3 regions of the Brevibacillus sp. MS2.2 genome follow, and region 2 is predicted to be linked to each of the others. Evidence: riboswitches for the same ligand, from Rfam matches in the RefSeq annotation. Region 2 holds a riboswitch; each other region holds the start of a gene.
What was found. A riboswitch is a leader RNA that binds a small molecule or an ion and turns the genes downstream of it on or off. The one in region 2 is predicted to bind S-adenosylmethionine.
Positions count from the first base shown of each region.

Region 1: another riboswitch for S-adenosylmethionine. It lies ahead of HP568_RS19495 (ABC transporter permease); the one in region 2 lies ahead of metH (methionine synthase).
Region 3: another riboswitch for S-adenosylmethionine. It lies ahead of HP568_RS26040 (sugar ABC transporter substrate-binding protein); the one in region 2 lies ahead of metH (methionine synthase).

Region 1 covers NZ_JABSUZ010000023.1:1,306-11,671, reverse strand. The annotation lists gene HP568_RS19520 (aminopeptidase P family protein) at 1-166, opposite strand, end outside; gene HP568_RS19515 (peptide ABC transporter substrate-binding protein) at 450-2,081, opposite strand; gene HP568_RS19510 (ABC transporter ATP-binding protein) at 2,109-3,065, opposite strand; gene HP568_RS19505 (ABC transporter ATP-binding protein) at 3,058-4,074, opposite strand; gene HP568_RS19500 (ABC transporter permease) at 4,088-5,035, opposite strand; gene HP568_RS19495 (ABC transporter permease) at 5,040-5,972, opposite strand; SAM riboswitch class I at 6,082-6,186, opposite strand; gene HP568_RS19490 (sulfite exporter TauE/SafE family protein) at 6,309-7,100, opposite strand; gene HP568_RS19485 (MBL fold metallo-hydrolase) at 7,132-8,550, opposite strand; gene HP568_RS19480 (helical membrane plugin domain-containing protein) at 8,575-9,153, opposite strand; gene HP568_RS19475 (FAD/NAD(P)-binding oxidoreductase) at 9,188-10,366, opposite strand, start outside.
Region 2 covers NZ_JABSUZ010000004.1:117,820-128,185, forward strand. The annotation lists gene HP568_RS04895 (thiolase family protein) at 1-900, shown strand, start outside; gene HP568_RS04900 (hypothetical protein) at 984-1,346, opposite strand; gene argS (arginine--tRNA ligase) at 1,472-3,187, opposite strand; gene HP568_RS04910 (hypothetical protein) at 3,546-4,040, opposite strand; gene HP568_RS04915 (sigma-70 family RNA polymerase sigma factor) at 4,239-4,811, shown strand; gene HP568_RS04920 (YcdB/YcdC domain-containing protein) at 4,802-7,006, shown strand; gene HP568_RS04925 (YjcZ family sporulation protein) at 7,074-7,181, opposite strand; SAM riboswitch class I at 7,395-7,496, shown strand; gene metH (methionine synthase) at 7,618-10,366, shown strand, end outside.
Region 3 covers NZ_JABSUZ010000043.1:31,210-41,575, reverse strand. The annotation lists gene HP568_RS26060 (SLC13 family permease) at 1-667, opposite strand, end outside; gene HP568_RS26055 (glycerate kinase family protein) at 724-1,908, opposite strand; gene HP568_RS26050 (ABC transporter permease) at 2,053-3,051, opposite strand; gene HP568_RS26045 (sugar ABC transporter ATP-binding protein) at 3,053-4,543, opposite strand; gene HP568_RS26040 (sugar ABC transporter substrate-binding protein) at 4,637-5,656, opposite strand; SAM riboswitch class I at 5,753-5,872, opposite strand; gene HP568_RS26035 (ATP-binding protein) at 6,075-7,328, shown strand; gene HP568_RS26030 (IclR family transcriptional regulator) at 7,760-8,503, opposite strand; gene HP568_RS26025 (dimethylarginine dimethylaminohydrolase family protein) at 8,694-9,569, shown strand; gene HP568_RS26020 (FeoA family protein) at 9,813-10,067, shown strand; gene HP568_RS26015 (FeoB small GTPase domain-containing protein) at 10,064-10,366, shown strand, end outside.

The DNA of each region.
Region 1 (10,366 bases), on a different contig from region 2:
CGGTTAGATAATAGAAGTTGCGGTTCGGTGAAAACAGATATTTATCGTCATGGCTGCGTGTCTTGACACCCCCTGAAAATAGGACAAGTGCGCTGTGATCAGGCATTTTTTCTGCGAGTTTTTGACGGCGATTGATGAACTCTATTGAATTTATGGTTAATGTCATTTGTTTTATACCCCTTCGTTCGTGAATTTCTTCATGGATTGATATAGCTTGTGAAAAGCGCTCTTGATCGTTTTGAGTTCAGTATAATCTGACAATTACCCGCCGACCTCAAATTGAAATAGACCTGTAATGTATCCTCCTTTCTTCTATATTTTAGGATACTTTCAACATTTGGGAAACGAGTTTCGCAATAAACCTTTTATTGAGTCCCAAAAACAAAGAGCAGTTGCTTTAGGCAAGCTGCTCTTTGTTATCGCAGAATACAAACGCATTTTATTAAACGTTACTCTGCCACTCTTTTTGCCCAGCGCAGATCCGGTGTCCCGGTTACACTGAAGCGGATGCCTTCGATCTTTTTGCTGTTGAGGTAGTTTTCGTTATTGAAATAAATCGGGATGACGGGCATGTCCTGCATCAAAATGGTTTCAGCGTCGTGCAGAAGCTTCATGCGTGCTTCCTCGTTTTGCTCAACCTTTGCTTTTTCGATCAGCTCGTCAAATTTCGGATTGGCCCAGTTCGTGAAGTTGCGGGAGCTTTTCCCTGTGTACAACTCCAGCATCGCGAGCGGATCGAGATAATCGCCGCCCCAACCCATACGGGCAATCTGGAAGTTTTTCTGCTTGAACGTATCGATGTACGTTTTCCACTCCTGATTTTCCAGCTTCACTTGCACGCCTATATTTTGCTTGAACATTTCTTGCAGCGCTTCAGCGATCTTCTTATGGTTTTCCGCGGTGCTGTATTTCAGTGTAATTGGCGGAAGCTCTGTCCAGCCTTCTTCCTTCAAGCCTTCAGCTAGAAGTTGCTTCGCCTTGGCCGGATCAAACTGATAGTAAGGAGCCACTTCTTCTCGGAAATCCTTGCCCGAAGGAGTTTTCACCCCGAATGGCGTATAACCGTACGCCGAGAGCTGGCCTCCCTTGGTCACGTTTTTCGTCAGGATATCCCGGTCTATCGCGTAGGAAAAGGCCTGACGAATTTTCGCATTAGTAAACGGCTTTTCCTCTACGTTGAACGTGTACGTATAAATGCTGTAGTCCGGGAATGATTTGTATTCTTCTTTTTCTTTTTCCTGCTCAATTACGTCGATCGGCAGGGAGTCAATCAGGTCGAGCGCTCCTGTTTTGAACATCTGGTAGTAGGTGGTCGCTTCGTTCACCATCTTGAAGTGGACGGTTTCCATCGTTACCTTTTCTTTCTCCCAATAGCTCTGGCTTTTGGCGATTGTCAGTTGACTGTTGTGGTCCCAGCTCTCCACGGTGTACGGGCCATTGGTCACGATGCCTTTCGCTTCGGACGCCCAGTTTTTGTCTGCATCCACGACTTTCTTGTTCACCGGCAGATAGGCGCGACTCATCATGATTTTCGGGAAATAGGTGATCGGGTCTTTCAGTCCGACGATGAGTGTTCGGTCATCCTTTGCTTTGATCTGAACGTCATCCACGCTGCCTTTTCCCGTGTTATATGCCTCCGCGCCTTGTATGTAGTAGAGTGCGGATGGTTCATAGGCGGCAGTCTGCGGATTCAGCACGCGCTTCCAGGAGTATTCGTAATCATGCGCCGTCAACGGATCGCCGTTCGACCATTTCATTTCGGGATGCAGAGTAAACGTGTAGGTTTTGCCGTCCGGGGAGACTTCCACCTTTTCTGCTGCGCCTTCGCTGATGTCTCCATTCTGACTGTATCGATACAATCCTTCATACAGATGGTCAATCACCCAGTACGAGGTGGTATCGGAAGCGAAAGCCGGGTCTAATGTGTACGGTTCCCCCCGCAGGTTAGCGGTCATGACTTGTTTGACGGCTGCCCCCGTCTGTTGATCGGAAGACGCAGCCGGTTTATCGCTGCCGCATGCAGAAAGCGCAGGTACAGCGAGCGCCAGCAATGCGACAAAAGCGAGCAATTCCTTTTTCATGATGATTTCCTCCTTGTTCTCCTCTATCTACTTTACAAGATGGCAAGCGATCCAGTGTCCGTGCCTCACCTCCTTCCAATCCGGCGCTGTTTCGGCGCAAATGCCTTGGACAACCGGACATCTGGTGCGAAACGGACAACCGCTTGGCGGATGAATCGGGCTGGGCGGTTCTCCAGTCAGTACAATCTGCTCCCGCTCTTCGCGCTGGGCTGGATGGGAGACGGGCATAGCCGAAATCAAGGCCTGCGTATACGGATGTAGCGGCGTGGCAAACAACTCCTCGCTCGGTGCCAGCTCCATCATTTGCCCCAGGTACATCACGCCAATCCGGTCGCTGATGTGCTTCACCATTGACAGGTCATGGGCGATAAACAGATACGTGATGAACCGTTCTGCCTGAAGATCGGCTAAAAGGTTGACGATTTGCGCCTGGATAGACACATCCAGTGCGGAGATGGACTCGTCTGCCACGATAAAGCTGGGCTCCACCGCAAGCGCGCGGGCGATTCCGATACGTTGTCGTTGTCCGCCGCTAAATTCATGCGGAAAGCGTTTTGCGTGGCTTGGGTGCAATCCTACTAACTCCAGCAGCCGATAGATGCGTTCTTCTCGCTCTTTTCCTTTTGCCAATCCATAAGAATCGATTCCCTCGGCAATGATGTCGCCCACTCGTAAACGCTGATTGAGTGAGGCCTGCGGATCTTGGAAGATCAGCTGCATGTGGCGATTTGCGTCCCGTCGCTCACGTCTGTCCATCCTGGCGATGTCTTTACCTTGAAACAGGATGCGCCCCGCACTAGCCGGGTAAAGGCCCACGATCGTCCTGCCCAGCGTAGACTTGCCGCAGCCGCTTTCCCCAACGATTCCGAGCGTCTCCCCTCGCCTGATTTCAAAAGAAACGCGGTCAACAGCTCTAACCCGTTGGCCTCCGCCAATCTCAAACGATTTAGCGAGATTCTCCACCCCTATTATGTTGTCAACCATGTTTCTCCCTCCCCATCCACGCTTCTGCTCCCCGGGCACGCGGGTCGTTCAGCCAGCAGCTCGCCTCATGCTTATTGATAAACGAATTCGATTGCGGCATATGCTCCAGGCAAATTTCCATGGCAAACCGGCACCGAGCAGCGAACGGGCAACCAGCAGGCGGACGAAAAAGATCCGGCGGTGTCCCTTCGATGGGGAGCAGCCGCTCTTTTTTGCCTGTATCAAGGCGTGGCACAGACTGCAACAGCCCTTGTGTGTATGGGTGGCGCGGATTGTCAAAGATCTCTCCCACAGGGCCGCTCTCCACCACTACGCCTGCGTACATGACCGCTACATGATCGGCCACCTCTGCGACAACACCCAGATCGTGGGTGATCAAAATGATCGACGTGTTTAACTGCTCCTGCAACTCCCTCATCAGACGAAGAATCTGTGCCTGAATGGTCACGTCGAGCGCTGTCGTCGGTTCGTCGGCGACAACCAACTGCGGTTGGCAAGCAAGCGCCATAGCGATTCCAACGCGCTGCCGCATGCCTCCGCTTAGCTCGTGCGGATATTGTTCAAAACGCCTCGCCGCTTCCGGAATGCCCACCCTCTCTAGCAGTTTCAGTGTCTCTTCCTTTGCTTGCGTCTTCGTCTGCTTTTGATGTTTGATCAGCCCTTCCGCAATCTGTAAACCGATTTTCATCGTGGGGTTCAGCGAAGTCATCGGGTCTTGGAAGATCATGCCGATCTGCGAGCCGCGAACCTGCTGCCATTCCAGCTTCGTCAGCCCAGTCAGTTCACGCCCGCGAAACCGAATGCTGCCACCTTTTACCTGACCGGATCGCGGAGGAATCATCCCCATCAATGCCCGAGCAGTCACACTTTTACCGCATCCGCTTTCCCCGACAATCGCCAGCGTCTCTCCCTCCTTCACAGAAAAGGAAACCCCTCTTACTGCCTGCACCTCTCCTCCGTACGTGCGAAAGGAGACGCGCAGCTGATCTACTTCCAACAATGGTTTCACGATGTACTCCTCCTCATTTCCTGATCCGCGGGTCCAGTGCGTCCTGCAAACCGTCCCCGAGTGCATTGCACGCGAACATGGTAAGCGAAATCATGAATCCCGGAAAAAACAGCCGCCACCACTGTCCGCTCAGCATAACAGCCAGCGCGTCGTTGGCCATGGTTCCCCAGCTAGCGGTTGGCGCCTGCACACCCAGCCCAAGAAAGCTGAGAAACGATTCGGCGAAAATCGCGTGCGGGATCGTAAAAGTCAGGTTGACGATGATGACGCCGATCGTATTTGGCAGCAGATGCTTGATGATGATTTTGGCATGCGAGGTACCCAGCTTTTCTGCGGCCAGTACAAACTCCTGACGCTTGATCTGCATGATTTGCCCTCTGACCAGGCGCGCCATGCCGACCCAGCCGGTTAGTGAAAGGGCAATAATGATCGTTGTGAGACCAGGCTCCAGAACCACCATCAGCAGGATTACCACTAGCAGATACGGAATGCTGTATAGAATTTCAGCTAACCGCATCAGGATGTTGTCCACACGGTCTCCCAGCTTGTTCCTCCCTGCCATGTAACCGGATATCCCGCCGATGATTACGCCGATCACTAGGTCAATGGCAGCTGCCGCCACACCAATAAACAAAGAGATTTGACCACCTACCCAGGTACGTGCCCACATGTCCCGACCCAAGTCATCCGTTCCAAACCAGTGCTCGCCCGACAGCGGAAGATTACCCTTCGTCAATGACTGTTCATGCGGGCTATGGGGTACGAGCATCGGTCCGATGATCGAGAGAGTCACCACTGTTGCGAGCAGGAAAAACCCGAGCATGGCCAGCTTGTTGTGGAATACTCGCTGCAATACCTCCTGCCAGTACCCAAGACTGGGACGTTCACGAATTCCTTCGGATAGTCGGTTTCGGTCTACTGGTCGAAACAGGGAGTCTAGTTGTGTTGCCTGATTGGCCATGTCGTTACTTCCCTCCACTCGTCAATCTGATGCGCGGGTCAATCACCCGATACAGCAGGTCGATGATGTACAAAGTAAAAATGAGCACAAAGCTGTAAAACACGGTTGTTCCCAAAATAACGGGGTAATCGCGGTTAAAAATGCTTTCCACGAAGTATTTGCCGAGCCCGGGAATGGCGAAAATCTTTTCTACCACAAAGGTTCCGGTCATCAGGTTGGCAAACAGTGGACCGATAAAGGTAAGAACCGGCAGCATGGCATTGCGCATCCCGTGTCTAATGACAATGGAAAAGGTGCCAAGCCCTTTCGCCTCCGCCGTGCTTATGTATTCCTGTTGCCAAACCTCAAGCATGCTGGCTCGTACGAAACGGGCGATAATGGCAAGCGGACCGATAGCGAGCGCAAGTGTTGGAAGAATCGAGTGTTCCCAGCTCCCCCACGCAGCAACAGGAAGAAGCTCCCATTTGACCGCCAAGTACTTAATCAACAGTGGCGCCAGAATAAAGCTGGGGACGGAGATCCCGATGATGGCTGCAAACATAGACAAGAAATCCAGCGTTCGATTGTGATAGAGTGCCGCTACGATTCCCAGTGTGATTCCACCTGCCAGCGCGACAATAAACGACTGGAGTCCCAGAACAGCCGAGGCGGGAAATCCCTCTGCTATCAAAGTGTTCACATCCCTCGTCTTGGACTGGATAGATGGCCCCAAGTCAAACTGTAGCAAACCTTTCAGATAGAGCAGGTACTGTACCGTGATTGGCTGATCCAGGTTGTACTCCGCCCGCATGTTCTTTACCACTTCTTCTGGAAGCATTTTGGCGTCAGACGCGAACGGGTCACCCGGAATCAGGTGCATGGTCACAAACGTCACCGTGACAATAATCCACAGCGTAGCAATCATGAGAAAGCCACGCTTGACCGCATAATGAAGCACATTGTTTCCTCCTTTGCATAATATAAAGTAAATAGATTGGAATACTACGAATTATAAATACAGAAAACCCCTCTCCGAAAAGAAGAGGGGTAATTGCACGGTTCCCACCTTCTCATCTCGCAGAATAACTCCGCAGGAATTAGCACCGTAAGGTCAATCAGACCAAGGTTGCCGGGTTTCATCGGGCCAGTCCCTCCACCACTCTCGATAAGAATGTTCTATGAAATTTTGTTTCATCGTAAAATTCTTTTTTATCTTATCATTTTACTCGGATATGTCAATGCTGTTCAATGACAATTGATTTTTCTTTATTTTATTTATGAAAAAAGTAAATCTTCACACACGTTTGAATAGGAGGATGTCAGCCCAAATCTTAATCGTGGTGGCTAGGATTAACAAGGCAAGAATCGTTTGGAGAATCCGTGTGTCCAAACGTTTGCTGACCATCGTACCGAGCGGCGCTGCCATGATACTGGCGATTACCATGATTACGGATGGCCACAGCAATATGTCCCCCGCCATCCCTTTCCCTACCGTCGAACCGATGGAAGAAAGAAAGGTAATGGCAAGAGATGAAGCTATTGTAACCCTTGTCGGAATCTTAAGGATGATCAACATGATGGGAACCAAAATAAAAGCGCCAGCTGCCCCGACAATTCCTGAGGCGCCTCCGACAATCAAAGCGGATAATACAGCTGTTGGTTTATGAAAGATAACCTCTGTCTGTTCTCGCTCGTCCATTCGCTTTTTTGGCAGGAACATCAAGATTACAGCAAGGGTGGCCAGGATGGCGTAAACGATATTGATGGCTTCTGCCGAAAGATATTTTCCTCCATATCCCCCAAGCAAGCTCCCGACAATAATTGAACTTCCCATGTACAGTACGAGTTGGTAATGAATAAGCTTATCTTTGCGCAGAGTCCAAACAGCAGCTAGGGTGGCAAAAAATACTTGGACTGCACTTATTCCGGATACCTCGTGAGCTGTGTAAGCAACGAATCCAAGCGCGGGCGGAATGTACAGAAGCATCGGATACTTGATGATGGAGCCCCCGATTCCGACGAGACCAGAGATAAATGATCCCGCGAAACCGATAACAAACAGTGTGATCACAAGGTCGATAGTCATACGCTCACCCTTTGCAACACCTCACTTCGTTTTATCCTCGTTCTACAACTGCCAAGCCGTCTATTTGCCATTTCAAGATTCCGCCGCTCAAATTCATGACATCCTTGAAACCATTTGCCTGAAGAATGCTTGCTCCAATAGCGGATCTGGCACCGGAACGGCACTGTACGAGAAGCGGCTTATCGTGAGGAATTTCCTCCAGCCGCATAGCGAGCGTACCGAGCATGATGTGCTGTGCATCTGGAATGTGCCCTTCCTTCCACTCAGCCAGATTACGTACATCTACTACGTGAACCTCTCCCTTTTTCACTTGTTCGGCAATCTCCAACGGTGTTACCTCTTTGATTGTCTCGAGTGAAGACACTTCACTTTCCAGTAGCTTGCCGCTGTCGATAAAACCTGTGACATGATCAATCCCTACGGAATGCAAGGCTTGCAAAATCTCATCCAGCTCATCTGGGATGGCCAGGATATGAACCGGGCGATCGTAATCGACGATCCAGCCCGCCCAGTTGGCAAATGACTTGTTATAAGGAATGTGAAGTGTTCCCGCCAAATGCCCGTTCGCAAAATTCTGGAAAGGACGTGTATCGACAATCTGTCCGTTTTCCAGCGTTTCCTTTACCGCTTCAAGCGAGTTGAACTCTTGAACAACAGGGAGTTCGTTGAGCAAGGCAGGGCCTTCCTTATTCACGCGTTTCATTACTGCAAAATACGTTGGTGGTTCTGGTTGTCCATCCAGGAGTGCCTGAACGAATTCCTCTTCATTAGAGTGTAACATCGCCCAGTTAAAGAGCTTTTCATAACCAACGGTAGAAGACGGCACGGCCCCCAGTGCTTTCCCGCAAGCACTTCCTGCGCCATGCGCTGGCCATACCTGCATGTAATCCGGCAGTTGCTTGAATTTTTGGAGGGACTGGAACATGGCTCTTGCACCTGATTCGGACGTACCCTTTATTCCCGCCGCTTTTTCGAGCAAGTCCGGTCTGCCGATATCGCCGACAAAGACGAAATCCCCCGTGAAGATCCCGATGGGCCGATCTGCATTCCCTCCAAGGTCTGTCAAAAGGAAGGAGATGCTCTCTGGTGTATGGCCAGGGGTATGCATGACTTCAAATAGCAAGTTCCCGATAAAAAAGCGATCCCCATCGTGGACAAGCTGATGGTTCAACCCTTCCAAGTATTGATATTTCCAATCTTCATCGCCCTCATTGGATAAAAACAGCTGCGCCTGATGAGCTGCGCCCAGTTCTCTGGCACCAGAGACAAAATCAGCGTGAATGTGAGTTTCCGTGGCGGCTACAATGGTAACCCCTTCTGCTTTGGCAGCTTGAAAATAAGGAGCCAGATTGCGGGCGGGATCGATCACAATCGCCTCCCCGGTTTTTTGGCAACCGACCAGATAAGATGCATGGGCCAGTTTTTCATCATAAAAGTAACGTAACAACATGGCGCATTCCTCCCTTTTACATGTCTATTTTTTGTTTGATTTTTCTGCGAGTACTTCGAGCAACGATTGGGTAAAACGAAGTGTCTTTTGGACAGTGGGATCTTTCATGAGCTTGTAAAGCGTGAAAACGGAAACGGGCTCGCTTTTACGTTCGGCTCGTGCTTTGGCTTCTTGGAAGATAGCTACTCCTTGCTCCACTTGCACGGACACAGGAGCGATGTACGCTTTCATACCGTTGAGCAGATATTGCTGCGATTGCTTATCCTTTCCGAGGCTTTCCAAAAAATCAGCAGCTTGTTCGAAAACATTGATATACGTAACGAGCTTTGGCATCTTATCAAGTAACGTGAAAAGGGCGTCTATCGATTCTTTTTCCACCAAGAAACGGGACAGTTGACCATCTACGCGCTCAAACAAATACCGTAGTGATTCCTGATCGCGCAAGATCGATGTAGCTACTTCAAGTCCCGCTTCGGCTGCCAGGACGGTATCTTTTATCTTCGGGAGCTTTCGGATCAATATGGTGATTGCTTCCTGAACTTCTGGATCAGATAAATCCTCTAAAAACATGTCAGAGCTTCTCTGTTCCTTCCTGTCGTTCAAAATGTTGCTCTCCCCCTCTCTTTCAAAAACTGCCTTACATCAATCCTTTTAACATCCCATTCCAATAAAGGATGGGAAGCAGCTCTCTTTTCATCAGGTACATACTAAATCTCTCTTCAGATTGGTCAAAAGGAAAGGTTTCACACGGTGTCAGGTTGTAATCAAATTCGGCCAGTACCAGTTTGTTGTACCCCGTTACGAGTGGGCAGGATGTATAACCGTCGTACTTGGCAACCAATGGAGTACCATTGATTAGTGCGAGCAGGTTTTTCTCGACAACTGGCGCCTGTTTGCGAATAGCAGCTCCGGTTTTGGACGTCGGAAGATTCGCGCAATCGCCTATGCCGAAAATAGTGGGAAATCTTTTGTGCGCAAGCGTAAATGGATCGACATCCACCCAGCCTGCTGTGTCTGCCAATGCGCTGTTTGCAATAAAATCAGGCGCTTTCATAGGAGGGGTTACATGAAGCATGTCATACTTCCATACCACCTGTTCTTTGGTGTCCAGATTCTCGAATACGGCTTCTTTGGTATCAGCCCGCACTTCCATCAGGTTATGCTTGTATCTGGTTTCGATGTTCTTACGACGAATGACGTTCGTGAGGGTATTGGCATACGTGGGAACGTCAAAAATACTTCCCTTCGCCGATGCAAAAATAATCTCTGACTGGTTGCGAACATGTAACTTGCGAAAGTAATCATCGGCCAGATACATGATTTTCTGAGGGGCTCCGCCGCATTTTACGGGTGAATTCGGGTGGGTAAAAATGGCAGTGCCACCTTTAAAGCTCCGGATAGCTTCCCAGGTACTGTCTACCGTTTGGTAAGCGTAGTTGCTGCAAACGCCGTTCTTGCCGACGGCATCCTTCAGGCCCTTTACCCCCTCCCAATCTATTTGCAGACCGGCAGCAACAACGAGATAGTCATAGGAGAGGACGGTTCCCTGCTCAGTACGAAGCGTGTGCTGTTCCGCTTGAAACGAGGTGACCGCATCGCAAATCCAGTCGACGCCAGCGGGAATCAGAGAGGAAAGGTCTCGCTCGGATTCCTCCTTTTTCGCGGCACCTCCTCCGACTAATGTCCACAAAGGCTGATAATAATGCTTGGATGCGGGATCGATGATGGCGACTTGTCCCATGAGCCTTTTGGAAGCCCGGACGATACGGGCAGCAACAGAGATTCCTGCTGAGCCTGCACCCACGATGACAACCGT
Region 2 (10,366 bases):
ATTGGCAACGGTGCGCTAGCGATAGCAGCAGGTCAAGAGGACGTGGTGATTGCAGGGGGAGTGGAGTCCATGAGCAGTGTTCCCTACCTCGTGAAGAACCGCTGGGGCAGCAAATTCGGCAATTTGTCCATGGAGGACGCTCTCTTGTCCGATGGTTTGATCTGTTCGCTGACCGGTGAGCATATGGGGATGACGGCAGAAAGGCTGGCTGTACAGTACGGTATTTCCCGTGAAGAGCAGGATCGTTATGCCTATGAGAGTCACGTAAGAGCAGCGGAAGCAATCGAAGCGGGCACGTTCACGAATGAGATCGTACCGATCGAAATCAAGGATCGCAAAGGCACCCGTGTTTTTGCGCAGGATGAATCCGTGCGCCATGATATTAAGCTGGAAGAGCTGGCTAAGCTGAAAAGTGTTTTTCAAAAAGAAGGAACCATCACTGCCGGAAATGCGTGTCCGATGAATGACGGTGCAGCCGCTGTATTGATGATGTCTCGTGAAAAGGCGGAGGAAGCGGGGTTGACTCCGCTCGTGAAAATAAAGGCTTTTGCCAGCGCAGGAGTCGAACCTGACGTGATGGGGATCGGACCAGTTCCCGCCACGCAAAAGGTACTGGAAAAAGCGGGATTGACGCTGGGTGACATTGGGCTCATCGAATTGAATGAGGCATTTGCCGCTCAGGCTTTGTCTGTCATCAAATGCTTGGAGTTAGACACGAGCAAGGTGAATGTCAATGGAGGCGCGATTGCCCTGGGTCACCCCGTGGGAGCAACTGGTGCCAAATTGACTGTGACATTGATGAACGAAATGATCCGCAGACGGGAGAAGTATGGCATGGTGACGCTGTGCATGGCAGGTGGCATGGGGATGTCAGTGATCTATGAAAATTTGACGATGTAAACTTCTCATATGCATAGGTAAAAGCCCCGAACGTGGATATGTCGGGGCTTTTGCCATGAAGGCGTGATCGCTTATGAGGAGAACTACTGTTCGTGTAAGTGTTTTCGCAGTGTGGCTGCTACTTCTGTTGGGTTTTCCAACTGTACAATGACGTGCTGATATTTGACATGACCCTCTACCTCCAGGATCAACAACGAATCCGTCTGGGCAAAAGAAAGGAAGTACCATTCATTTCGATGCTGAAAGCTTCCTTCATATATGTTCAAAGGTCCAATCGACGTCCCTGGCAAGCGCAACATCCATTTTGGCGGAACAAAAGAACCGACCTCGACATGCTTGATCGATTGATAAGGTAGCGTGATCGTGTTCTTCAAGGCTAAGAGCGTATGCAAGCCAGTGAGACGCAAGGTAAAATCCGATTTGCCAAAATGTACACTTCTTCCCATCGTTGCTCACCTCATTCATCTGCCATCGTTTCATTATCGCACAGATGAATGATGATGACACGGGACAATCAAAAAAGCCGGCGTTTCCCCAAAAGAGGAAGGCAACCGGCTTTTCGTATTCTTTCTTACATTTCTTCTGGAGCAGCCAGACCGAGCAGACGCAGACCTTCCTTCAGTACAGCAACGACTGCTGCTACGAGCTGGAGACGGGATGCTTTCACATCTTCTTCTTCAGCCAGGATGCGTACATTCGCATAGAACTTGTTGAACGTTTGCGCCAGGTCGATTACATACTTGCCGATTTGCGACGGATCGAAGTGATCGGCAGCACGTTCGATTACCTCTGGGAACGCGTTCAAGAGGGTAATCACTGCCCAAGCCTCTTTGCTGTCGAGTGCACCGGAAGCCAGGTTCACTGTTGTTGCTGGCTGGTAGCCACCTCTACGCAGCAGCGAGCATGCACGCGCGTGTGCGTATTGCACGTATGGTCCTGTTTCCCCTTCGAAGGTCAGCATCTCTTCCCAGGAGAAGTTGACATCATTCAGGCGGAAGTTTTTCAAGTCATGGAAAATGACTGCGCCTACCCCGACTTGACGAGCCACTTCTTCTTTATTGGCCAGCGTAGGGTTTTTCTCTTCGATGACTTTTTGGACATCAGAAATGGCTTGTGCCAACACTTCTTCCAAGAGAACAACTTTCCCTTTACGGGTGGACATTTTCTTGCCGTCCTTGAGCATCATGCCGAATGGGATGTGGTGCATATTTGCGGACCACGCATAGCCCATTTTTTCCAACACTTTATAGAGCTGCTGGAAGTGGAGGCGTTGCTCGTTTCCTACGACATAGAGCGCTTTTGCAAAATCGTACGATTCGTGGCGGAAGAGGGCAGCAGCCAGATCACGCGTTGCGTACAAGGTAGCGCCGTCTGATTTTTTGATCAGGCATGGCGGCATGTTGTATTCATCGAGGTTCACGACCATCGCACCGTCGGATTCAGTCAAGAGACCTTTTTCCTCGAGCAACGTAACGACGCGATCCATTTTGTCATTGTAGAATGCTTCACCATGTGTAGAGTCAAAGGCTACGTTCATCAGGTCATAAATCTTCATGAATTCCTTGAGAGACTCATCACGGAACCATTTCCACAGATGCTGTGCTTCTTCGTCGCCATCCTCGAGCTTTTTGAACCATTCACGGCCTTGGTCTTCCAGCGTAGGATCGTTTTCGACTTCTTCGTGGAAGCGAACGTAGAGGCTGAGCAGCTCCTTGATCGGTTCTGCCTTTACCTTTGCTTCGTCACCCCAGAGGCGATACGCAACGATCAGTTTACCGAACTGCGTTCCCCAGTCACCCAAGTGATTGATGCGCACTGGCTCGTAGCCTTGCTTTTCCATGATGTTGGCAATCGCGTTTCCGATTACAGTAGAGCGCAGGTGTCCCATGGAAAACGGCTTCGCGATATTTGGGGAGGAGAGGTCGATTGGTACTTTGCGTCCATCACCGACATTGCTGCTTCCGTATGTGCTGCCTTGGGTAAGGATGGTTCCGATTACTTGCTCTGCCACATTTTCTTGATCCAGGAACAGGTTCACGTATGGACCAACTGCTTGCGATTCGCGCAATGGTGCACCGGAGAGCTGTCCAGCCAGCTCTGCTGCGATCATCGGTGGAGCTTTGCGCAATGCTTTTGCCAATTGGAAGCATGGGAAGGCAACATCGCCCATCGCAGAGTTTGGTGGTGTTTCCAGCATGCCGTATACGGCTTCTTTGGTCAGTGTGTCTACGCCCATCGAGGAAAGCGCAGCGGCAATCTTTTCAGCGACCTGGTGTTTGTAACTCATCTAAATTTCTACTCCTTTCAAATAAAAAAAACCTCTACGTCTCCTGTGAAAAAGAGACGAGAGGTTATACTCCCGCGGTGCCACTCTTGTTGTTTTTCCCTTCCATCAAACAGGAAGGCAAAAACCGCTTGATCTGCTGTAACGGGCAGTCCCGGCATAAGCCCTACACGATCCGTTGCCCATAATAGCTAGCGTAGGATGTTCAGGCCGCATCTCCGAGGGGCGCTTCCTCACATGGTTTGGCATCGGGCTCACACCGTCCCCGACTCGCTTTCGTCCTCACACAAGGAGTACTTTCCTCATCAACGATTCGTTTGTGTCTCTAGAATTATAGCTGTATTAACCGTCAGGATGCAACTCACTGTTGCGGTTTTTTCAAAATCTTATCTAATTCCGCGAAATATTGCTTGGTCAGCTCTTCCTTTTCTTCCGTGCTGAGGTTATCCGCGTTCATCATTTGCTCTTTGTATTGTTCCAGCTTTTCGAGCATGGCCAGCTCGGCTGCAGCGGCCTCGTCCAGATCGTAATTTTCCGATGGATCGAACGGGATCAATCGATTGTCGTTACCACTCCGCAAATAAGCGGAGCGCCAGTTCTCCGGAAACTGGTACGGTTGTTCGCCAAACATAATCGCTAAAATATCGTCGGATTCAATCGGCAGGAAGTGATCGTAATCGTCTCTTCTTCCTCCCTCGGACAAGTTAATGTGGGACAAAAAATAGTGGAGATAATGTTCCCCGGTTTCGGTATTCTTAACGATGGAATAGGTTTCAAATTCGGATTTGGATAGTTCTTTTATAGTCTCCAAACAGGACAGAAATTTATCTTTTTCTCGTGCTTGCAAGTCATCCATGTCATCTCGTTCCTTTCGCTCTACAATAAGCCTCATGATAGCAAAAGCAATGTGCGCTGACAATGAAAGCAACGCAACGGAGTGCAGCAGTGGAAGAAGGGAAAAGGATTATAGATAAAATAGTTGGATAATCTTGTCACAAAAATAAGCCAGCTGGATCAAATACATATCAACACGAAACAAGGAGGTGAACAGCGCGTGAATGCAAGTGCCAAAAGTAGCGAAGCGGACTGGACGCTGCAATTGACCAACGAGGAGAAGCTGACAAGACTCATGAGCGAGTACGGAGACAACATCGTGCAGCTCGCCTACCTGATCGTCAAGGATCGTGGAATCGCGGAAGACATCACCCAGGAAGTGTTTCTGAAGGCGTATCGGGGTTTGGATCAGTTCCGCCATCAGAGCAGCGTGAAAACGTGGCTTTACCGAATTGCGATCAACGAGTCCCGCAAATATTTGCGTTCGTGGTCCTTTCGCCAGATTTTTTCTACATACCTCTCCAAAGAGGAAGCACCCCCCGAAAAGATCGACACGGCAAATGTTGAATCGGCCGTCATCGGACAACTGAGCAAGGTACAGGTAGCGGAGCAGGTGATGAAGCTCTCGCCTTTATACCGAAAAGTTATGGTACTTCATTACTATGAAGATTTGTCGATAAAAGAGATTGCGCAAGTGTTGGATATTTCAGAAGATGCCGTACGAACCCAATTGTCCCGCGCCCGAAAACATTTTAAGGCATTGTGTGAAAAGGAGGGATTGGAATGGACGTAGATAAGCAAATTCGCGAAGCGGTACGGAATGGGAGTCAAGAATCTCTCGAAGAAGTGAGGTTTACAAAAGAGATGGAGTTGCGGATCAGAGGTGCGATTGCACAGAGCAAACACAAGAACCGAAACAGAATATTCATGGCAGGATCACTTGCTGCTTGCTTGGCGGTAACTGCTGTGGGCATGCACCAGCAAGGCTGGTTTTCGCAGATGCCGAGTGGAAAAAATTTAGCGAGTGCGGTCGCAACGACTGGAACGGATAAAAAGAATACAGAGGCAAAGCAGAACGGCGTAAAGGTATCGGCAGAAGAGGCGATTTTGCCCTTGAAAAAGGCGATCCCAGCTTTGAGCAACATGACAATAAGAGTGGATCGTACAAGCCATGGAATCAGTAATCTAACGTTATTGGAAGGCGATAATGCTCGTGCCAATGTTGCTTATGATATACAGACAGGACAAATTGAGAGCTTTACAATCAATGGTGATCGAGGAGAACAGAAGGAAGAGAAATTGCCATCAGCCAAGACTGCGGAGAAAGCAGCAAGCGCATTTCTACAAGCTTTCCTTGGGGAGGGCAACCAGTCCTATCAGCACGTCGAGACTCAGATCTATACCGACGAGTATAAGGTAAAAGGCCCATGGATGAGCGTGAATTATCAACGTATGGAAAACGGCCAGCCCGTTCCGTTCGACGTATTGTCGGTTGGAATTGACGAACGTGAGCAAGTCGCGTTTTTCGGGCGATTGAACAAGAGCGAACAAGCCTTTTTCACCAAGCTGACAGACGCCATGCCCGATTTGAGCCCATCCCTTCTTCTTTTGGATAAAGAAAAGAACCACGATGGCATGTCATTCATCTTGGGGAAAACGAACAAGGAGGGGCATCAGGTTTCGCTTGTGATCTATGGAAATGGTCAAGCACTGGAATCGTATAGACTTTTGAATAGGGATGAAAAGGAAGCAGCGAGCCGGAAAGAAGCAGAAGGAGAAAAAGCCTTGCAGCAAGAGCGACAGTTCCTGAACAAACTGCTCGGTGCGGATAGTGATAACTATCGGTTATTGGACGCCAACGATCCAGGGGTGTATCTGCGATATCATAACGAACTGCCAGTGTTGTCTGATGAAATTAGCATAATAACAACTGACTCTGGCCACGTCCAATCTTTTAGGATGGAGCCCGAAACATTCGAGCCGTCGCAGTACCCGGATGTATCGACTGCTGTGTCAGAAGAGGAAGCCATCAAAGAGCTGAGTGAGCATATGAAGCTTCGATACGTGCAGAACCCGAGAATACGGCCAGAATCAAGACAAGGGGAGAAGTGGCAACCTATTCTGGAGTACACACCCGCTGTTTCCTTCATGCAAAGAGGACGTGAAGATGGTACGGAGTGGCATATCGACGCGACCAATGGCAAGATAGTGTATGGAACGGGAGATAACGGGCTTGCTTATGATCAGTTGAATACGAAGGAAGCACATCCGATCGAATCTCCAAAGGAATACGTCAAGGTTCGCTCCAAGGATGAGGCAAAAGCGTTGCTGCAAGCGGAATTCGGCATACAAGTGGATGACTCGACCTATAGAGAGAGTAACCGTGACGGACGCAAGGAATACGTCTGGAATGATAAAAATGACAAGTATATCGGCGTAGAAGTCCTTGCAGAAACAGGCAGTGTCGTCGGGCTGGGATCACCGCGATCCGATGCAGCAGTGACAGTCAAACGCGAGCAAGCGGAGAAAGCTGCACTTGCCTTTCTGTCTAAATACGTTGATCCAGGCATAAAAGAAGTGCAATTGGCGCAAGTCATACAGCCAGGCGAATCGAATCCTGTGTCATCGGGCGAATGGGAATTCAGATATCTCATGAGCAAGGATGGCATTCCAGTACAGGATCGCGGGCAAAAAGCGGCTTATTCAGTAACAGTCGATCCGTCTTCTGGCAAAGTGACAAAGTTTGAAAACTACAGAGAGACGCACGAATTGGTGGAGCTTCCAGCATCCGACGAAATCGTCTCGAAAGACAAGGCTGTTGAGGCGTATTTACGCGTCATGCCTTTAAAGCTGGTCTATTTGATGAAAGATGTGGATGGGCAAAAATTAGCTCAACCAAAGCTGGCGTATGTGCCGTGGAGCGACGAAAAGCTGGCGGGCAAATATATTACTCTGGATGCCGTGACAGGCAAGATCATCACCAAATAACAAGAAAAAAAGGCTATCCCGCAGCCATTCCTGATGGCTTTTGGGATAGCCTTTTTTACACACTTATCTAACAGTCGTCACACGAGCACCCGATAATAACCAACAGGATAAACAGCACGAGCACGATTGCGAAGCAGTCACCGAAGAATCCGTTACCGCAGAAAGATGTACTCATCTTTGTTTCCCCTCCTTTCCGTTATACTCCAGTCTATACACGAATGCCGATATTGGACTAGGCGGATGCCCAGCTTAGGCAAAAATGGGCGCGTAAGAGGAGAGGCTCAGTAAAAAATAGACAATTCACAATTGACGAGGAGACAACGGGGGTGTTAAGATACTTGCAAACATTCAAGACATTACGCATAACAACTAAATGACAAGTGTACGACTCTTATCCAGAGAGGCAGAGGGACTGGCCTGATGAAGCCTCGGCAACCGGTAAAAATCCGGTGCCAATTCCAGCAAAGCTACGTGCTTTGAAAGATAAGAGGATGTCTCAGGCGTTTTCGTATCTGCTGACAAATCCTCTTCTTTCAAAGAAGAGGATTTTTTTATTTTATTTACCCAATTACAGAGAATAAGCCGATGCTAGGGAGAAAAGGGGCACGTCAATGAAACCAACTTTTCGCGAACAGCTTTCCCGGAAAATTCTGATTCTGGACGGTGCAATGGGCACCATGCTTCAACAGGCGAACCTGACTGCTGATGATTTCGGCGGTGAAGCCTATGATGGCTGTAATGAACTCCTGAACCTGACCAGACCAGATGTGATCCGTTCCATTCATGAGAAATATTTAGAGGCGGGCGCAGACATCGTCGAGACAAACACGTTTGGTGCTGCTTCCATCGTTTTGGCTGAGTATGATGTGCCGGAGAAAGACCTTGAGATCAATATAGCGGCAGCTCGCTTGGCCAGAGAAGCGGTGGATGCCTATTCCACAGAGGAGTGGCCGCGTTTTGTAGCAGGTGCAATGGGACCTACGACCAAAACCCTTTCGTTGACAGGCGGTGTTACATTCGAAGAACTGGTCGAGGCGTATTATCGTCAGGCAAAAGGTCTGATTCTCGGCGGCTCCGATGTTCTTCTTTTGGAAACCTCGCAAGATACGTTGAACGTCAAGGCTGGTGGAATTGGGATTCGCAAAGCTTTTGAAGAGCTTGGACAGGAGCTCCCGGTGATGCTGTCAGGTACGATTGAGCCGATGGGCACGACACTGGCGGGCCAAAACATCGAGGCGTTTTACATCTCCTTGGAGCATATAAAGCCAGTCTCCATCGGTCTGAACTGTGCGACAGGCCCAGAGTTCATGCGTGATCATCTGCGGACACTGTCAGGAATTGCCCAATGTGCGGTTAGCTGTTATCCAAACGCAGGCTTGCCAGACGAGAACGGCCATTACCATGAAACGCCACAAGGACTTGCCTCCAAAATGCTGGCGTTTGCTGAACAGGGCTGGATAAACGTCGCTGGCGGCTGCTGCGGAACAACGCCTGACCATATTCAAGCGATGGCAGAAGCATTGAAAGACTGCAAGCCGCGCAGTGCAGCCGTAGAAACGCTGAGCGCGGTCTCCGGGATCGAGGTCGTTTACGTCGAAGATGACAATCGTCCCCTGCTAGTAGGGGAGAGGACCAATGTCATTGGTTCCAAAAAATTCCGTGAAATGATTGCAGCTGGTCACTATGAAGAAGCATCCGATATTGCCCGGGCCCAAGTAAAGCGAGGCGCACATGTCATCGATATATGCTTGGCTGATCCTGACCGTGATGAATACGAAGATATGGAAAAATTCCTACAGTTCATCGTGAAAAAAGTAAAAGCGCCCCTCATGATCGACTCGACAGATGCCAAGGTCATGGAGCTGGGACTTCGCTACTCACAAGGGAAGGCCATTCTCAACTCGATCAACTTGGAAGACGGGTTGGAGCGATTTGAGGAAGTCGTTCCGCTTATTCACAAGTTCGGTGCCTCCGTTGTCGTTGGAACGATTGAGGAAGCAGGTATGGCTATCACGCGCGAAAAGAAGCTGGAGGTCGCGCAACGCTCATATGACATTCTTGTCAACCAGTATGGAATAAAGCCACAGGATATTATTTTCGATCCACTCGTCTTTCCAGTAGGGACAGGGGATGAACAATACATCGGCTCTGCAAAGGAAACGGTAGAAGGCATTCGTTTGATCAAACAAGCAATGCCTGCTTGCAAGACGATCCTGGGTGTCAGTAACGTTTCCTTCGGCTTGCCTCCAGCGGGTCGGGAAGTGCTGAATGCGGTCTTCTTGTATCACACGACTCTCGCAGGGCTTGATTACGCCATCGTCAACACGGAAAAGCTGGAACGCTACGCTTCGATTCCAGAAGACGAGAGAAAGCTGGCAGAAGCCCTTCTATTCGAGACAAATGATGAGACATTGGCGGCCTTCACCGAATTTTATCGCCAAAAGAAAAAGGAAGTCAGTGTGGAAGTCTCCTCGTTAACACTCGAGGAACGTTTGGCCCGTTATGTTGTCGAAGGCTCCAAGGATGGTCTGGTGGAAGACCTGAAGCTGGCTTTGGATAAATACACACCGCTCGAGATCATCAACGGTCCGTTGATGACTGGGATGGAAGAGGTCGGTCGCCTGTTCAACGGAAACCAACTGATCGTGGCAGAAGTGTTGCAGAGCGCGGAAGTGATGAAGGCATCCGTATCGTTTTTAGAGCCATTCATGGAAAAAAGCGATGCCGCTGCCAAGGGGAAAATCTTGCTGGCGACAGTCAAGGGCGATGTACACGACATCGGAAAAAACCTCGTGGAAATTATCTTGTCAAACAACGGCTACAATGTCGTAAACCTGGGGATCAAGGTACCGCCAGAGCAACTGATTGCCGCTTGCAGAGAAGAAAAGCCGGATGCCATCGGTCTTTCTGGACTCTTGGTAAAATCCGCACAGCAAATGGTCATTACTGCACAAGACCTGCGTGATGCAGGCATTGATATCCCGATGATGGTAGGCGGTGCGGCGTTGACGCGCAAGTTCACATCGAACCGGATCGCACCGGAATACCGTGGAATTGTTTTATACGCAAAAGATGCCATGGATGGTCTGGAGCTCGTGAATCGTCTGCAAAATCCGGAGGAACGTGATCGCTTGGTAGAGGAACAGCAGCATCTGCTGGAAGCAGTTGCAACGGCTCAGCCTGTTGTCGAGGAGAAAAAAGCACCATTGCCAGCTCGCTCAGCCATCAGCAGAACCGTTCCAATCCATCTGCCGCCTGATTGTGAACGACATGTTTTGCGACAATATCCGCTCAGCCATTTGCAACCATATTTGAACCTGCGGATGCTCCTCGGAAAACACCTCGGTGTTCGCGGAAATG
Region 3 (10,366 bases), on a different contig from region 2:
GCTGCATCTCTTCTTTGGTGAGAAACAGAGCCAGCACAATCCGGCATGTAACGATACTGGCCACTACTCCGAACGGCAGTCCCCACAACAGCCACTCTGCGAAGCTAATCCCTTCCCCATTGAACTCCTTCAGCATATCGAGGGCGATAAAATGGGAACCCGCTCCGATCATGGTGGAGCTCGTCGTTACTAAAATAATCGTCGGAATCAGGATCGCCATGGCTTTCGTAATTTGCTTGTTCCCGATTTCTGAGGTCAGCGAGTGGAAAACAGGCAGAAGCACCGCTGCACGCCCAGAAGTAGACGGGATAAAGAATCCGAGAAATTGAACGACGACCGTCAAGAGCCAAAACAAGCTTTTGACATTCTTTGCCTTGCTTACGACCAGATCTGTGAGTTTGCCTGCCAAGCCTGTCACTTGAAGAGCGCCACCGAGAATGAATGAGCCAATCATTAACCAAATAACATCGGAGGCAAGCGAGTCGAACAAAATTTCCTGGTCAGCCGTACCTGTCACGACGAGGAGTAATACGGAGCCAATCGCTACATAGGCGGAGTTCAGCGAGGTGGTCGTCCACAGAATCACGGCGACACAGAAGCAGAACAAGCTCCATTTGGCTTCAAATGTCAGGGAGGACGGCAGCATAAGCAGTAATTCCACGAACATAATCAGGACAATCGGAAGGACCCAGGCAGGTCTTTCCTTTGCAACAGTCTGTGCAATCACGATACTTGCTCCTTCTCCATTAAACGATTTGCGAGTTGTAGGCCGACCATGATGGTTCTCATGGAGCTTTCCGAGCAATCGGTCAGCCATTTCTGCGCATGCATGAACGCTTCTTCCAACGTAGACGGCATCGGCAAAATACTTGTGTACGCATCAATTCCGTGCTCATAATTGAGTCGGGCACCTTTCCCAACAGTCCCCACCAAAGCCACTACTGGCAGGGCATGCTTCTTCGCTCTCTTTGCCACTTCCACTGGAATTTTTCCTCGCGGTGTTTGAAAATCAATACTGCCTTCCGCCGTAAATACAAGGTCTGTCTCTTGAAGCATCCGATCCAAATCAATGTACTTCATGATAATGTCGTAGCGTGGATACAGATTCGCACCCGTCAGCGCATGCAAACCAGCACCCAAGCCACCCGATGCACCACTGCCCGGCATTTCTCTGACATCGATACCGAAATCCCGCTCGATGATAGCCGCGAATTGTTCGAGTGCTTCTTCCAGCTCAACGACCTGCTCAGGCGTTGCTCCCTTTTGCGGGCCAAACACGCGAGCGACTCCGTTTTCCCCACACAGCTTGTTAAACCAGTTGCAAGCCACATCGATTTGCACCTGCTTGAGTCTTTTGTCCATGCCGGAAACATCGATTTTCGTTACGTTTGCCAACGAGATTCCGCCTTCAATACGGATTTCCCGACCGCTTGCATCCAAAAATTTAGCGCCAAGTGCTTGCGCCATGCCTGCCCCGCCATCGGAAGTACCGGAATCGCCGCAGCCTAGCAAAATACGATCTGCCCCCATGTCCAGCGCCGCTTTGATCAATTCACCGACGCCATGTGTCGTCGTTTTACGCGGGTCACGCAAGCTTCTTGGAACCAGTCGTAGTCCCGCTGCTGCCGCCATCTCAATCACAGCCGTTTGACCTGTCGTCTTTGATCCGAATATCCCGAAATGGGAAGGAACCTTTTCTCCTACGGGGCCCGTTACTTCCCTATCGATAATCGAACCATTCGAAATTTTCACAATCGCTTTTGTAAAGCCTTCTCCCCCGTCTACCATTGGCAGTGTCTGTACTTGGGAGAGCGGGAGTACGCGCAGGATTCCTTCTTTCATGCACTCTGCTGCTTGCTCGGCATCTAAACTTTCCTTAAAGCCTGAAGGCACAACGAGTATACGCATAAAAACAACATCCCTTCTCTTTATTTGAATTTGCTTTCGCATTAGTCTCACTTGAGTAAGACCAATACTAAGCTTCAAAAAAGAGAAGGGAATAATAGGAAGATGAGAAATTGATGAGAGAAAAGCGAGAAGAACGTTACGATTCTAAGCGTTTCGTTTTCTGCGCAGTTGATAATAGGTCACAGCCAATGCGAGCGCCAGTACCGTCCCCTTGATAATATCGTAAGCGTAGTACGGCAAATTGAGCATCGTCATCCCGTTAAGCAGCACCCCGATTAGGATCGCTCCCACAAATGTACCGAATACATTTGGCTTTCCTGCACCGAAAACGGAGAAGCCTACGAAAGCAGCCGCTACTGCATCCATCAGCATGGAGCCGCCACTACTCACCTGCCCGGTGCCGATCCGCGCTGCCAAGAGCATCCCGCCCAAGCCTGCAAAAAGAGCGGAGAGCACATAAGCCAGGGTACGATAGCGATTTACAGGAATCCCCGACAGACGGGCTGCTTCCAAATTACCGCCTGTCATGTACAGCATCCGCCCCTGTCTCGTATAGGTCAGGTACACATGCGTAATTGCGACAAGTAAAAAGGTCAGGATAACCGGAACCGGTACGGAGAGAATTTCTCCTTGGCCCAGCCACAGGAACCATTCCTGAAATTTTCCTGGAGCCTGTGAGCCGTCCTGCATCGGCATGTTTGCATAGATCGAGTAGCCTTGGGAATACGTCATATGAATGCCGTTAACGATGTAGAGCATCGCCAGAGTAGCCAGCAAATCAGGAATGCGGATTTTCACGACCAGGAAGGCGTTGACCAGCCCGACGAGCAAGCTGAGTACAACGGGAACAACCAAAGTCGTGAAGACTCCTTGTTCGTACCAAACCATCATCGAAGCAGAAACGACCGTGGTCAATGAAACCGTCGATCCTACAGACAAGTCAAAGCCTCCAACAATCAGCGAGAACGTAACGCCAATCGCGACAAATGTCACAATCGAGATGGAGCGAAGAATGTCCGTCAAGTTGTCGTACGTGAAGAAATACGGGTTGGTCAAACTGAATAACAACATGACAATGACAATAACTGCAACCGTTCCGTATTTATAAACAAAATCAAATAAGCTAAACTTTTTATCTGCCACGTTACTCACCTCCGCTTGCGTAGTACATAATCAGCTCTTGTGTTGCTTCCTCGCGACTCAATTCCTTCACGATCCTGCCCTCGAACATGACGAGAATCCGGTCAGCGATCCCGATAACTTCCTGAAACTCACAGGAGAAATACAGGACGCCCTTTTTCTGCTCGGCGAGATTTCCGATCAGGCGGTAAATATCGCTTTTCGCGCCGATATCCACCCCTTTTGTCGGCTCGTCAAACATAAAGAGGTGAGCGTTTGTGTCCAGCCATTTGCCGATAGCGACTTTTTGCTGGTTTCCGCCGCTGAGAAAACCAACCAATTGCTTGATATCGGCTGTTTTTACACCAAGACGCTGCACGAGCTCTCTTGCACTAGCCGCTTCCGCCCCTCTTTTGATAAAACCGAGCCAGGACTTCTTTTTCAATGAGGCGACAGACAGGTTGTTCTGTACCGACTCCTCTACGAAAATTCCTTCTTTGCGCCTTTCCTCCGGGACGAGCACGATTCCTGCATCGACGGCTTCCTTTGGCGAGCGCAGTTGGACACGTGTTCCATGCAATCGAACGGCTCCAGCCTTTGCCTCATCTGCACCGAAGAGCAATCGGGCGAGCTCAGTCTTTCCTGCCCCAACCAGACCGACGACACCCACGATCTCTCCCTCGCGAACCTGCAAGTCGACTCCGTGTACTTTGCCGCCAGCCACACCTGACGCCTCAAAAATCGTTTCGCCAATCGGCACTGCAAGCTTTGGGAACTCCTCGTCAAAGCTTTTGCCCAGCATGTTCGCGATCACTTCGTCCATATTGGTCTTCGCCGTGTCTGTGGTCACGACATGCTGTCCATCGCGCATAATGGTGATCCGATCACAGATTTCAAAGATTTCCGGCAACCTGTGGGAGATATAAATGATTCCGACCCCAGCTTTTTTCAACTGCGCAATGATTTGAAACAGCCGCTCGCTCTCCTTCGTGCTCAACGGCGCTGTCGGTTCATCGAAAATGACGTACTTCGCCTTTTGAACGGTCGCCCGTGCAATCAAAATCAATTGCTTTTCTGATAGCGTACATTCTTCAACGAGCATCCTCACTGGAATAGAGAAGCCGAAGTTTTTTAAAATCTGCTCTGATTCGTTGTACAAGCTCTGCCAGTTGATCAGTCCCTTGGTTTTCGCCTGGACGAGTTGATCGAGTAAAATATTCTCAGCGACGCTTAAATACGGGATCAAGGCGGTGTCCACTTCCTGATATACACATTGAATGCCCTGTGCTTTGGCGTCCTGCGGCGAATTGATCGTCACGACCTGTCCATCGATGGTGATCGTACCGCCATCTGCCTGATACGCTCCCGTGAGGATTTTCATCAGGGTACTCTTTCCCGCGCCATTGGCACCGAGGAGAGCGTGAACCTCTCCTGCGCGCACCTCGAAATCGACGGATCGCAGAGCAGGAACCCCAGAAAACTGCTTCGCCATCCCTTTCATCTGCAATGTGGACATTTTTCACACCTCCTGTTTACCTGCGTATTCCAACCTCTATAAGGAAAAATCCCGTTGACGGATACAGCTCAACGGGAAAAGCCAATTTGGTTCTTACTTGCCCCACTCTTGTACATATTGGGACAGGTCGCCCATCGTTACTTTTTTATCCTTCGGCAGGTCTTCCTGTTTCACCAGCACTGGATTCAGCTTCACGTTATCTGGTACTTGCTCGCCTTTGATTTTTTGGAACACGGTTTGCGCATGAATGCGTCCGATATTGGATGGGTCTACCGCTGCCGTCGCTGTCCACGGAGAGTTTTCCGCCTGGATCATTTGCAGATCCTCATCGCTCAAATCGATGGAGTATACTTTGATTTCCGTACGGCCTGCTTGCTGAATGGCACGTGTCGCCCCTTTGGCAAATTCATCCCAAGCCGCCCATACTGCTGTGATGTCGCCTTTGTTCGGATACTTTTTCAAGATCGCTTCCATCTGCGTTTGTGTATCGAGTGCCGTATTGTTGGTAGCAGAACCGAATGCCGCAATCTCTTTTATGTCCGGGTATTTCTTCTGGAAAGCTTCATACGTGACTTGGCGTTTTTCCATCGGCGCAAAGCCAGCTACCCAAATTTTTACGATGCTGCCTTTGCCGTTTGTATCTGCCGCCAGCTTCTCCAGGCTCAGCTCTGCCAATTTGTTGTCATCCTGCGCCACTACTGGCACGCCTGGAATGTTGATGTCTGTATCAAACAGAACGACCGGGATTTTTCTATCCACGGCTTTTTGCGTGCCCTGCTGCAACGCTTCTGCCGTACCATGGTCGATCAGAATGCCATCAAACTTTTGATTCACAGCCGCATCGAGGTTGGACGCCATTTTTGCCAGATCGGTATCTGCGTTGAATACAGTCAACTCGCCGCCATTTTTCTCCACCTCTGTCTTCACGCCATTAATGTATTGAGCGGAGAACGTCCCTACGTTTTGGCGCATGATCAATGCGATTCTCTTTGCGTTCTCTCCGCCCTGCTGGTTCGTGCTGCCGGTTCCGGTGCTTGTTCCTCCGCCGCATGCCGTCACGAGTACAGACGCAGCCACAACAAGTGAAGTCAGTAATCCCAGTTTCTTTTTCATCACAAATGTTCCCCCTTTTTCTTTTTGACAACAGATGACAAAAGCAAAAAATCCTCTTTCACAGAGAAAGAGGACAAAAATCGACAAGATTCTCGCCTCTTATCTGTCAGGTATTCTACCTGTTGGAGTTAGCACCTTGGCTCGAAAGAACGCATTCTCTCGTGCTAGGTTGCCGGGCTTCATAGGGCCATTCCCTCAGCCTTCTCTTGATAAGAGTAGTTTCTATTTTCAAAACGTTTGTATAAGTATATACAGAATATAATCTGGCAATTACCTATCTGTCAACTGGGTTTACCGAAAGAATTTTCTTGATAAATATTCCAGTTTCTTATGTAACATCAAGAGGGATTTTGTTGTGTCTTGTCGAATTATCGTAGATTGATACAAGCCTAGCAAATATTTGCGATGGGGATGCTACATGAGTCTATTAAAAGAAGTCATTCTTCAATGGTTTTTCGCCATTATCCCGTTTGTGTTTTTCAACATCTATTACCGTGACAAAATGAGGAACTACAGCCGTTCCTTTATTGTCATCACCAGCTCAGCCTGCATGTTTCTCGCGATGACCTTCGCCCCGAGCGTCACGAATGGCATGTTTTTTGATATCCGACACATCATCATTCTTTTCGGACTGGTTTATGGCGGAATCGAGATTGCCTTGCTCCTTCTGATTGAAGCCTTGGTTTATCGGTACTACCTAGGTGGCGAAGGAACATGGGTTGCCATGCTGATCCTTACAGTCAATTTTGTCTTGTCACTCTTTTTGTATCGACACTATAAAGCCAGTTATCGGAAAACACTGTATCTTTTTATGACGAGTGCGATTTTTTCAACGGTTGCTTTAGGGACTACTTATTACTTTTTTCCCACGTATGTAACTCAACACCTCGTTTACTACACCATAGTGATTCCTATTCAAAACTTTTTCGGCCTCTGGTTATTAATGTCGCTTTTCAGCAAATGCGTTTCGGATAAGGAGCTGTTTATTCGCCACGCGCAAAATGAAAAAATCCAGACGATGAGCCATGTTGCTGCATCGCTTGCACACGAGGTTCGCAATCCGCTGACAGCTGTCAAAGGCTTCTTGAAACTAATACAGGAACGTCCGGAAAATTTGGTAAAAGTCGATCAATACATTCGCATCAGTCTCGACGAAATCCAACGGACAGAAGCCATTTTGACCGAGTACCTTGCGATTTCCAAGCCACTCAAGGAACGGCATGAGATCATTAATGTGAGCGAACATCTCCATGCCATCCGCGAAGTGATGCTCCCCTTTGCCAATATGCATAACGTGGAGCTTACGCTGCAAGACTTTGAGAGACCTGTAACGATCAAGGCCAATCCAGACGAGTTCAAGCAAGTGTTGGTGAATTTCATCAAAAATGCCATCGAGGCGTGCTCGGATATTTCGGACGGAAAAGTCTCCCTGGACTTGCTCATCGAGCGAAACAAAGCCGTTTTGGTCATCAAGGATAACGGTATCGGTATGGATGCAGGACAGATCAGCCGCCTCGGAACGATTTACTTTTCTACGAAGACAACTGGGACCGGTCTTGGATTGACGTATTCCTATCATGTCATTCATGCGATTGGCGGAACGGTCAATGTATCAAGCAAACCACGAGTAGGAACCAAGTTCACCATTATGCTCCCGTATAAGGCACAGTAACTTCATGCAGGTTTTGCAGAGGAACTGTGCCTTTTTCCATTCGATCGATAATGATGCAACAGGGGGGAGTCTCCCCCTGGTGTCTCTCTTTCCCGGACGTCTGGGAAGATCGAGTTTTTTTATGCCGTTTGATGATTAAAAAACCCACGCCCATATCAGATCAATAGCCACAAAAGCTGTTACCACCATGAGCAATTTCGAAAAGCTAATCTTGCCTTCTTTATCCGTATCTTTTCGATAAGGTGGTTGAAATCCCAATATGTTTAAAAACCCATTTATGTAGGAAAACAAAATCGTAACTAGCCCTACGAGGATTGATTCCAATAGATTAGCCCCTTCCGTTACTCTTTGTTACACTCCCTTTGTAGAAATGACATTTTTTTCTACGTACTATCTTCACGGTTGGTTTCATCGAAATAAAAAAAGGCCAGTCAAGCCTTTGGCAGGCCGCCTAGCCGTTGCGAGGTTTTGTGAGCGACATCCTTTACCCGTTCAATCAAATACTGGAGCCGTTCTTCCTTCAAATCATACGTGACAATTCCAATGCTTAATGCCCCGATTACCTTTTGGGTGTAATCAATCACAGGTGCTGCGACGGACGCCGTATTTTCCGTCCGCTCCGCAAAACTGACCGCATGACCGGCTGCTCTGATCTCCTGGAGCTTCTCCATAAAAGCAGGCACCTGCTCTTCACCCACGAGCTGCACTACGGTTTGTCTGGCTTCTTCCACAGGCATGTGGGCCAGCACGACTTTATTAGCCGCACCGATATGCATCGGAATCCGCAAGCCCAACTGGTCGTAGATGCGGATATTGTGCTGACTGTCTACGCGATCGACGACAATAGATTCGAGTCCGCTAGGCTGACTGAAATAAACACTTTCGTTCACTTCTCTGGCAAGCTCCTCGATCATCGGCTTGATCACTTTGCGATAATCGATCCGATCGAGCACCCGCAAGCCGAACTCCATCCATTTAATCCCCAACGTATATTGCTTGGTCGCAGCATCCTGCTCTACCAGTCCATGCTTCATCAACGTGTACAACAGTCGATAGATGGTACTGACCGGGAGCTGGCATTCCTTCGCTAAATCATTGATCGTCCACCATTTTCTATGTTCATCCGACGAAAGTACCGTTGCAATCGCCATCGCTCGATCAAACGATTGAATCACGGTCATCCCCCCTTTTCTATCTATCTTCTCATATGAAACTATGTTAAACCATTTGCTCTAATTTTGTGAATCGCAAAAAAAACTCCAGGAAGAATCACAGATTGACAGTCAGAATTCAGAATGTGTAAACTAATGGTGAACATTTCGAAATATGAATAATATTCTGCAATGTGGAAAAAGGGAGGCAACTATGTTCCAAGGCAGCCAATCCATGGTCAAAAAGATGAAAACCGTCATCATCAAGCATCCCCATCAAGCATTTATCAGCCAAGAACATCTCGATCAATCGTGGAAAACCTTCAATTATACAGACCGACCTGACTGGGACCGCGCTCTGCATGAATACGACAAATTCGAGTCGATTTTGCGCGAGCATGTAGAAAACGTCCTGCACTTGCCACAATCCGATAAAACCGGACTGGATTCCATTTACGCCCACGACCCGGTGAAATTTACTTCCAAAGGGGCAATCATCCTCAAATCTGGCAAGGAGCTTCGTCAGGGAGAAGCAGAAATATACAAGACCTTTTTAGAAGAAAACAATATCCCGATTCTGGGACAGCTCACAGGCGATGCCTTGTCAGATGGCGGCGATCTCGTCTGGCTGGATGAAAAAACGCTCGCGATCGGACTTGGCTTCCGCACGAACGAAGCGGCAATCGCTCAAATTACGGAAATGGTCAAGGATTTCACGGATGAAATCATCGTTGTACAGCTCCCGTATGATCGCGGTCCTGCGGAATGTCTGCATCTGATGTCGATTATCAGCATGGTCGATCATGATTTGGCAGTCGTCTACTCCAAGCTGATGCCTGTATTTTTCCGCCAACTGCTCATCGACAGAGGCATACAGTTAATCGAGGTACCGGATCATGAGTACGATAATCTCGGTAGCAATGTTCTCGCCCTCGCGCCGCGTGTGTGCATGGTCGTGGCAGGCAATCCGATTACCAAGCAACGCCTTCTCGACGCAGGTGCGACTGTATACGAGTATGAGGGCGAGGAGATTTCTTACAAGGGAACTGGTGGGCCTACTTGCCTGACAAGCCCGGTGGAAAGAATCTAGCCGTTAGATAAACGCGATACACCATCAAGAATGAACTGTACCTCCATTGTTAGATACCATGAACAATTGGCGGTGCAGTTTTTCTATGACCAAAAAGTTTCCTTAAGCAAAAACTTTGTTGCCTAGGAAAGAATCTTACCTTAAACTAAAATCATGAAGATATTGACTACGTGTACTTTTTTTTACCTTCATTTTTGCCCTAAGCCAACAGTTTGTCCTTAACGAAAAAGGAGAGTGAACATCATGCCATCTATCAGCATTCCTTTGTCTGATGCCTTGATTGGTAGCCACATCTGTCTGGATCGTATTGACGTTCAGGGTATACTGCGCAGGCGATTGCTGGACCTCGGCTTCGTCCCCGGCAACATCGTGGAAGTCATGCAAAAAAGTCCGCTAGGCGATCCGATTGCCTTTCGGGTTAATAACACGATCATCGCCCTGCGCAAAGAAGAAAGCTCCCTCATATTCGGAGAGTACGTGGGGAGTGAAGAAAAGTGACTTCTTACACGATTGCCTTGGCAGGAAATCCGAATACCGGTAAGAGTACATTATTCAACACATTGACGGGACTTCGCCAACATACGGGAAACTGGGCAGGAAAGACAGTCGTAATAGCTGAGGGAGAATTCACTCGGGGAAATACGACTTTTCGAATCATCGATTTGCCAGGTACGTATTCCTTGTATTCCAACTCGGCGGATGAAGAAGTGGCGAGAGATTACATTATCTTCGAGCAGCCTGACGTCACCATTGTGGTACTGGATGCGACTTCATTGGAACGGAATCTCAATTTGGCC